DNA from 2 places in the Rhodobacter sp. P2_H5 genome. Region 1 is predicted to be linked to the other one. Evidence: riboswitches for the same ligand, from Rfam matches in the RefSeq annotation. Region 1 holds a riboswitch; the other holds the start of a gene.
The links. Region 1 has a riboswitch for thiamine pyrophosphate ahead of thiB (thiamine ABC transporter substrate binding subunit). Riboswitches for the same ligand answer to the same signal wherever they lie in the genome.

Region 1 (4,626 bases):
AGCCGGCCAAGCCCATGAGAAGCGTGGATTTTCCTTCGCCCGACCCGCCCAGAAGGGCCAGCCTTTGGCCCGGCGCCAGCTGCCAGTTGGCGCTCAGATGAAAGCCGCCCTGCACGAGGGTCAGGTGGTCAAGGTGCAGCACGACGGCCTCCAAACTCGCACAAAGCGAAAAGCGCAAAGCTGAGACTGGTCAGCAGGAGGGCGGCGGCGGCGGCCTCCTCCATCCGGTAGGCTGCGGAGAGGCGCTGCACCACAAGGGGCAGGGTGGCCTGCCCCTCGCCGGCGAACAGGGCGATGACGCCCAGGTCCCCCATCGCCAGTGCACAGGCCAGCCCCGCGCCAAGGCCCAAGGGCCGGGCGAGGCGCGGCAGAGTCAGATAGCGCAGCCGCGCCCAGCCGCGAAGGCCCATGGCTTGCGCAAGCCGGTCATAGTCGGCGTGCAGGCTCTGCGTCTCGGGTAGTAGAATGCGGAACAGAAAAGGCAGCGCCATCAGGGCGTTGACGAGGATGGTGACGGGGAGGGCGACCGCCTCGGGGCGCAAAAAGGGCCGCAGGATCAGGAAGAGGCCGGTGCCCAGCACCAGACCCGAGGCGGCGAGTGGCAGCATGGCCGAAAGCTCCATCGCGCGGGCGAAAAGCGTCTTGCGGGCGACGGCATTGGCCAGCGTCAGAGCGGCTGTGACCGAAAGCGCGGCGGAAATCACCGCCATCCAGACCGAGCGAAGCGCTGCCAGCCAGACCGCATCGGGCAGGCGGGTCAGGGTCGGCAGACCCTCAGCCAGAACGGCGACGAGGGGGAGGAGCAGGAACAGGGCAGCCAGGGAAATCATCAGCATGTCCAAGCCCTTGCTGCCCCTGGGCGCCCGCAGGACAAGCCGGCGGTCCAGGCCCGCGCCAAGGCCCGAGGGCAGGGCGAAGCGGGCCGACAGCAGGACCGCCGCCGCGCAAAGGGCGAACTGGACGCCGGCCAGAAGGGCGGCTTTTCCGGGGTCAAAGTCGAAGCGGAGGGCCTGGTAGATCGCAAGCTCCAGCGTGGTGGCGCGGGGGCCGCCGCCCAGCGTCAGCGCCACGACGAAGGAGGTCAGGCAGACCAGAAAGATCGCCAGCGCCGCACCCGGCAGGGTGGCGCGCAGCATCGGCCATTCGATGTGGCGGAAGGGGGAGGGCAGGCCGAGGGTTTCGGCGAGGCGAAACCGCTCCGCCGGGATGGCGTGCCAGCCGTTCAACAGGATGCGGGTGGCGAGCGGCAGGTTGAAGAACACATGGGCGAGGACGACGCCCTTCAACCCGTAGATGGAGATCTGCGGCAGACCCACCAGTTGTAGCGCCCAGTTGAGCAGGCCGCTGCGGCCATAGATGGTCAAGAGCCCCAGGACCGCCACGATGACCGGCAGCAGGAAGGGCGCGCCCATCAGAAGGATCAGCACCCCGCGCCCCGGAAAGCTGCGCCGCATCAGGGCGCGGGCGACTGGTACGGCAAGGGCGCAGGAAAACCCTGTCGACAGAAGGGCTTGCAGCAGGGTGAAGCGGACCGCCGACCAATCGGCGCTCCGCAATGCGGCGCCGGAGGATTGTGGCAACAGGGCCAGTGCCGTTCCCAGCACCAGCACCGCCACCAAAGCCGCCAGCGCCAGAGCGCTTATTTGGACAGGACGGTCTGCCATTCCTCCACCGCCGCCTGGCGCAGGCCTTCAGCCTCGGCCGGGGAAAAGAGCAGGGATTTCGCGGGCTTGATCAGGGTTTCATAACCTGCGGGCAGGCCCGCCGCCGGGGTCTTGGCCGGGTACATCCAGTTGGTGGTGGGGATCACGGATTGTGCCTCATCCGCAGCGAGATAGGCGAGAAACTTGTCGGCGAGGTCTTGCTGCTTGGAGGCGGCGAGTTTTCCGGCCACTTCGACCTGCATGTAATGGCCCTCGTCAAAGCTGGCGGCGGCCTTGCTGTCGTCCTTTTCCGCGATCAGGTGATAGGCGGGGGAGGTGGTGTAGGAGAGGACCATATCCGCCTCGCCCTTCAGGAACAGGCCGTAAGCCTCGTCCCAGCCGGGGGTGACGGTCACGATATTGTCCGCCAAATCCTTCCAGACCTGCGCCGCCTGATCGCCGTAAGCGGCCTTGACCCACATCACCAACCCGAGGCCGGGGGTGGAGGAACGCGGGTCCTCGATCACGATTTTCAGGTTCGACGCGGCGAGTTCCTTGAGGGATTTCGGCGGGTTGGCGACTTTTGTCTTGTTATAGACGAAGGCGAACCAGCCCCAGTCGAAGGGCTCGAAATTGGCGTCGGTATAGGGGACCGGCAGATCGTTGGGCGCCTGGGCGGCGAGCGGCGCGAAGAGGCCGGTGGCGCGGGCGGATTCGGTCAGGGTGGTGTCGAGACCGAGGACGATGTCGGCCTCGGACTTGGCACCTTCCATCTTCAGGCGCGACAGGACGGCGGCGCCGTCGCCGGCGGTGGTGTAATGGACGGTGCAGCCGCAGGTCGCCTCGAAGCCCTTGGCGATGGCGGGGCCGGGGCCCCATTCGGCGGCGAAACTGTCATAGGTCAGCACGTTCAGAACGGGCGTGTCGGCCATGGCCATGTGGCCAAGGGACAGGAACGCCAGTGCAAGATGGAAGCTTTTCATGGTCTCTCCATTTGCGACGGGCGGGAATGGAGCGGGCGAGCATCGCCGTTACCTTCCCTCCGCCGGTATGATCCGGGTCAGGTTCAACGGGTCCGCAAACTGCATCTCAGGCCAGAGGCCACCCCGAGGTATGCGTGAAAATAGGGCATCGGCGGGCAAGCGCAAGGACAAACGCCAAGGGCTTGAGAACGCTGGGTTAAGCTGACAGACTCCGGGCAAGGACGTGGTCTTGCCCGCGTCTTTCTTCTGTCTTCCTTGCGTCTCTACGCGCGGGGCGATGAGGGGATGTTAACCTTGTTTGGCGAATCGGGGCTGCGGACGGCCCCTCGGGAGAATGACCATGTTCCTGCGTGTGGCGGCCTTGTGCCTGATGATCGGACCTGCTGCCGGCGCGGCGCAGGCGGAATGTGTGAACTTCCTCAGCTTTGCCAAGGGCGTCACGGTCAAGCTGACCGATGGCTCGGTCTGGAGCGTGCACCGCCAGGCGCATGAGGTGATAAGGCTGGAGCAGACCAATGCGGGCGGCAATTACGCCCGCTATGTCGAGGCGACCTATGGGATCTATCAGACCGAAAGCACGAGGAACGGCAGTGCGACGGTATCGGAATATACCTATATCCGCAGGGTGCCGGAGCCTGCGGCGGCGATGGACTGGACCTCGGCCGTGCGGGCCACGACGACCAAGATCGGCGACACCAAGGCGGATGCCTGGCGCGAGAAGGTGCATGTGACGGCAGGGAATGTGGCGACGGTCAAGATCGGGTCCTGCCGCTATCAGGCGATGGGGCTGGATGTCGGGCATATCGGCGGGCCCTATCCGACAGTGCAGCATTTCACCTATTTCCCCGACCTGCGCTTTGGCATCCAGACAAGGATCACCTATCCGACCGATACGGTGAAGAAGGCGGCGATCCTGTCGATGACGGCCGACTGAGCGCGGGCCACGAATTTTCTGCGAAAATTCTGTTGCTGCCGTCCGGATTGTCTTAAGGGGGTGCGGCAGACAGGAGATCGCCGATGAGCCTTAACACCTTTGGTCATGTGTTCCGTTTCACCACCTGGGGGGAGAGCCATGGGCCGGCGATCGGGGCCACGGTGGATGGCTGCCCGCCCGGTATCGCGCTGAGCGAGGCCGATCTGCAGCCCTGGCTGGATGCGCGGAAACCCGGCACCTCGAAATTCACCACCCAGCGCAAGGAGGATGACGCGGTGCGCATCCTGTCGGGCGTGTTCGAGGGGCGCACGACGGGGACGCCGATCCAGCTGATGATCGAGAACACCGACCAGCGCTCGAAGGATTACGGCGATATCGCGCAAAGCTTCCGGCCCGGTCATGCCGACATCACCTATCACCAGAAATATGGCTTGCGGGATTATCGCGGCGGCGGGCGATCCTCGGCGCGGGAGACGGCGAGCCGGGTGGCGGCAGGCGGTGTGGCGCGGGCGGTCTTGAAGGCGCTGGTGCCGGGGCTGAAGATCAGTGGTTACATGGTGCAGATGGGGGTCAAGGGGATTGACCGCAGCCGCTTTGATGCCGGGCAGATCGGGCAGAACCCGTTCTGGTGCCCGGACCCGGGGGCGGTGGAGGACTGGGCGGACTATCTCGATGGGCTGCGGCTGGCGCATAACTCGGTTGGGGCGGTGATCGAGGTCGTGGCGGAGGGGGTTCCGGCGGGGCTGGGGGCGCCTTTGTATGGCAAGCTCGACAGCGATCTGGCCTCGGCGATGATGTCGATCAATGCGGTGAAGGCGGTGGAGATTGGCGATGGCATGGCTGTGGCGGGTCTGACCGGGGTCGACAATGCCGACGAGATCCGGATGGGGAACGATGGGCCGATCTTCCTGTCGAACCATGCGGGCGGGATTCTGGGTGGCATCAGCTCGGGTCAGCCGGTGGTTTGCCGCTTTGCGGTCAAGCCGACTTCCAGCATCCTGACGCCGCGGCGGACGATCAACCAGCGTGGCGACGAGGTGGAGCTGATCACCAAGGGGCGGCATGA
Region 2 (4,626 bases), on a different contig from region 1:
CTCTTGCAACCGCGCCATGGTGACCGAGGCGACGCCGACCTGCTGGCCATGCACGGTGCCCGGGTGGCGGTCGCCGGCAAAACTGTCGATCCAGTGCGAGATCTGGTGTTCGCCCATCGAGCCCGGATGGCTCATCTTCGTCACGGCAATGCCAAGACCACCGAGGGTCAGGATGCGGTGCAGATAGCCCACCGCCTCGTGATCCTTGATGCCAAGTCCGGCGGAGCGGGCCAGCATCGCGACCTCATCCGCGTCTTGCAGCACATAGGGCGCGGTCGCGTAATAGGTGCCCAGCATCTGGTGCGAGAAGTACCAGTCGACCTGCGCCGTGGGCCGGCACAGACTGTCGCCAAAGCCCGCCGCGATCAGGTATTGCGGGGCGCGGGCACTCTCGGCCACGTCGAGGAAAACGCCTTTGGCGGCATGGGCGTTCTGGGTGGACTTCAGACCCGAATCCAGCGTGATCGAGGCGGTGGACGAAGTATAGCCGTTCATCGACGGCGCCGTGCCAAAGACCGAATACTGCCGACCGTCGCCAAAGGTCGCGAACTTGCAGAGGTCGTTCAAGGTGCCAGAGCCGACCGCCACCAGCGCCTCGATCCCCCTGGTTTCAGCCTGCAGGGCGCGCACCGTCTGCGCATCGGCATGGGGGTGGTTCAGCACGATCAGCCGCGCTTTCGGGCCGATCTGGGCTGCGACAGCGGCGCCCATCACGTCCACCGTGTTCTCGTCACAGACCACGCCATAGCTTTCGGCGGGCATCGTCCGGGCCAGAAGACCCGCCGCATCCTGGGCCAGCGTGTCGTGGATCACGATGGTCTTGAAGGGCACATCCGCCGGCTTTCCGGTGTCCGGGTCGATCCAGCGGCCTGCAGTGACCTCGTCGATCAGAGCGGTCCAGTCGCGTGTGGACGTGGCGTTTTGCGCCCTTGCCTCGTGGTCCATGCGCTCCTCCCAAAGCTTATCGACTCTCGATGACTGACAAATGTCACTATACGTTGTCATCTGTCAATGACGTTTTTCACAGGCATCTGAATTTTGCCAAATTCGAACGGCTGGATTTGTCCGCGATTTCCTGCAATGACAGAAAGATCCCAGACCAAGGACCAATCCCCGCGATGCCCCCTGCCGTGTCCGAGCCGAAATCGCCCAGCGCCCGCCGCGTGCCGCCGATGCAATTTGGCACCGATCAGGTTCTGTGGGCGGCCTGGCTTTATTACGAGGAAGGCCTGAAACAGGAGCAGATCGCCGAACAGCTCGGCATCTCGCGCGCCTCGGTTTTCAACCTGTTGCAAAAGGCGCGGGATGAGGGCGTGGTGACGATCACCATCGACCCTTCCCGCATCGCCCGTGCCAACCTAGCCCTGGAATTGCGCGACAAGATCGGGTTGGAGGAGTGCTTCGTGTTGCCCACCGGCACCTCGACCCAGCCCCTGTCGCAGCAGATCGGCCATCTGGGTGCGCGGCTTCTGGAAAGCCGGATCAAGGAGGACGAGATCATCGGCGTCGCCTGGGGCCGCACGGTGCTGGCCCTGTCGCAGGCCTTGTCCACGCTGCACCGCCCGCATGTCACGGTGGCGCAGCTGACCGGCAGTTCGGCGGCGACGATGGATTTCTCGCCGGTCTTCTGCACCTCGAACATCGCCGAAAGGCTCAATGCGCGCTGCGTCAACCTGCATGCGCCGGGCGTGGTCTCCAGCCCCGCGGTCAAGGATATCCTGATGGCCGAGCCCGCGATCCGCGAGCATTTCGACCTTCTGGGCCATTGCACCACGATCCTCTTCGGCGTGACGCAACTGACCGGCGAGACCTTGCTGGTCACCGGCGGCTTCATGACGCCGGACCAGCTGGCGGTCTACCGCGATCTGGGGGCTGTCGGCTTCGCCTCGGGGCATTTCTTCGATGCGGCGGGGCAGCTGGTGACTAGCGAGTTCGACAGCCGCCACATCACCATGTCGGCCGAAACCATGATGCGGGTGCCGCAGCGGATTTGCGTCGGCGGCGGCTTGGGCAAGGTCGACGCCATCGCCGGCATGATTCGCGCCCGGCTGGCGACGGTTCTGGTGACGGATGAGGAAACCGCCCGCGCCCTTCTGGCCAAGATTTCCTGACGGAAACGGGTCTGTGACGACCTTCCGAAAGATCCGCATTGACGGCGGTGCGCCTTTGGATATCCTTGCCTCACGTCGGGGGAGTCCCACCCAAGGGACTGAGAGGCTGATTTAGGGGGCAACCCCGGTGCAGCGACCCTTTGAACCTGACCCAGTTGACACTGGCGTAGGAAGACCGAAGGGCAAACCCTCCCCAATCTTATACGGGGTGGTCCTTTCGGGCCACTTGGGCCCTTTGCGCATCTGCGTGCCGGGCCTGATGGCCCCTTTCTGCCTTCGTTTCACTTGGGTCTTTTCGCGAGAGGAGACCAGATGAACAAGCCTATTTCCCAGACCAAAGCCCACCAGATCACGACCGGCGCCCTGCCCGGCTCGTCCAAAGTCCATGTCGCTGGCACGCTGCATGACATCCGCATACCCCTGCGCCAGATCACGGTGACCGGGGAAGCGCCGCTGAATGTCTACGACAGTTCAGGCCCTTACACCGATGCCGCCGTCTCGGTGGAAATCGCCAAGGGCCTGCCGGACGTGCGCGGCCTCTGGCTGCACCAGCGTGGCGATGTGGAACCCTACCCGGCCCGCGCCGTCCTGCCCGCCGACAATGGCTTTGTCGAGGGCGCCAGGCTGACCCCCGCCTTCCCGCACCAGCGCGATCCGCTGCGCGCCACCCAAGGCCGTGCCGTCACCCAACTGGCCTATGCCCGCGCCGGCATCATCACGCCGGAGATGGAGTTCGTCGCGATCCGCGAGAACGAGGGCCGCAGCGCCGCCTATTCCCGCGATGGCGAAGCCTTTGGCGCCGATCTGCCCGACCTCATCACCCCCGAATTCGTCCGCCGAGAAATCGCCGAAGGCCGCGCCATCATCCCAGCCAACATCAACCACCGCGAGCTGGAGCCGATGATCATCGGCCGCAACTTTCTGGTGAAGATCAACGCCAATATCGGCAACTCCGCCGTCACTTCCTCGATGGAGGAGGAGGTGGAGAAGATGGTCTGGGCGATCCGCTGGGGTGCGGATACCGTCATGGACCTGTCGACCGGGCGCAACATCCACAACATCCGCGACTGGATCATCCGCAACGCCCCGGTGCCGATCGGCACGGTGCCGCTGTACCAAGCCCTGGAAAAGGTCGGCGGCGTGGCCGAGGATCTGACCTGGGAAATCTACCGCGACACGCTGATCGAACAGGCCGAACAGGGGGTGGATTACTTCACCATCCACGCCGGGGTGCGGCTGCACATGATCCCGATGACGGCGCGGCGGGTGACCGGGATTGTCAGCCGCGGCGGCTCGATCATGGCGAAGTGGTGCCTGCATCACCACCGCGAAAGCTTTCTCTATGAACGCTTTGACGAGATCTGCGACATCATGCGCGCCTATGACGTCAGCTTCTCGCTGGGTGACGGCCTCCGCCCCGGTTCGATCGCCGATGCCAACGATCAGGCGCAGTTTGCGGAGCTTGAGACGCTGGGCGAACTGACCAAGATCGCCTGGGCCAAGGATTGTCAGGTGATGATCGAAGGGCCGGGTCATGTGCCGATGCACAAGATCAAGGCCAATATGGACAAGCAGCTGAAGCATTGCCACGAGGCGCCCTTCTACACGCTCGGGCCGCTGACGACCGACATTGCGCCCGGCTATGACCACATCACCAGCGCCATCGGGGCGGCGATGATCGGCTGGTTCGGTACCGCGATGCTGTGCTACGTCACGCCGAAGGAACACCTCGGCCTGCCCGACCGCAATGATGTGAAAACCGGGGTGATCACCTACAAGCTGGCCGCCCATGCCGCTGATCTGGCCAAGGGACATCCCGGCGCGCAGGCCCGTGACGATGCCCTGTCCCGGGCGCGGTTTGAATTCCGCTGGGAGGATCAGTTCAACCTCGGCCTCGACCCTGACACCGCCCGCGCCATGCATGACGAGACCATGCCGAAAGAGGCGCACAAGGTGGCGCATTTCTGCTCGATGTGCGGGCCGAAGTTCTGTTCGATGAAGATCAGCCACGACATTCGGGCCGAGGCGGAAAAGCAGGACGGCATGGCGCGGATGGCGGAAAAGTTCCGCGAAGGCGGCGCGTTGTACCTGCCCGCCGCCGATGTGAAGGAACCGGCCGAATGATCTCGGTTCTCGGGCAAGGCGTGGCGGGGCTTTGCGCCGCAACGGCCCTGGCTGACAAGGGCGTGGCGGTCGAAGTGATCGCCCCGCCCGACGCTCCACCCCCGGCCAGCCATCTGGCCGGGGGGATGCTGGCCCCCTTTTGCGAGGGCGAAAGTGCGCCCCCGGTGATCGTGGCGCGCGGGCAAGAGGCGGTGGATTGGTGGCAGGCCCATGTCCCCGGCGTGGTGCGGCGCGGCACGCTGGTTCTGGCCAGCCCGCGCGATCAGGGCGAGTTGGACCGCTTTGCCAAAGCCACGGGAGGTCATGAGGCCGTCAGCCCCGACGCGCTGGAACCTGACCTGTCGGGCCGCTTTCAGCGCGGGCTTTTCTTTGCCACCGAGGCGCATATGGA

Region 2: another riboswitch for thiamine pyrophosphate. It lies ahead of thiC (phosphomethylpyrimidine synthase ThiC); the one in region 1 lies ahead of thiB (thiamine ABC transporter substrate binding subunit).

What each region holds. Positions count from the first base shown of each region.
Region 1 covers NZ_JBFUFS010000016.1:36,519-41,144, forward strand. The annotation lists gene AC1DVR_RS18265 (thiamine ABC transporter ATP-binding protein) at 1-142, opposite strand, end outside; gene AC1DVR_RS18270 (thiamine/thiamine pyrophosphate ABC transporter permease ThiP) at 129-1,664, opposite strand; gene thiB (thiamine ABC transporter substrate binding subunit) at 1,640-2,626, opposite strand; TPP riboswitch at 2,664-2,762, opposite strand; gene AC1DVR_RS18280 (hypothetical protein) at 2,967-3,560, shown strand; gene aroC (chorismate synthase) at 3,644-4,626, shown strand, end outside.
Region 2 covers NZ_JBFUFS010000006.1:142,986-147,611, reverse strand. The annotation lists gene AC1DVR_RS10310 (iron-containing alcohol dehydrogenase) at 1-945, opposite strand, end outside; gene AC1DVR_RS10305 (sugar-binding transcriptional regulator) at 1,119-2,111, shown strand; TPP riboswitch at 2,179-2,301, shown strand; gene thiC (phosphomethylpyrimidine synthase ThiC) at 2,424-4,235, shown strand; gene AC1DVR_RS10295 (FAD-dependent oxidoreductase) at 4,232-4,626, shown strand, end outside.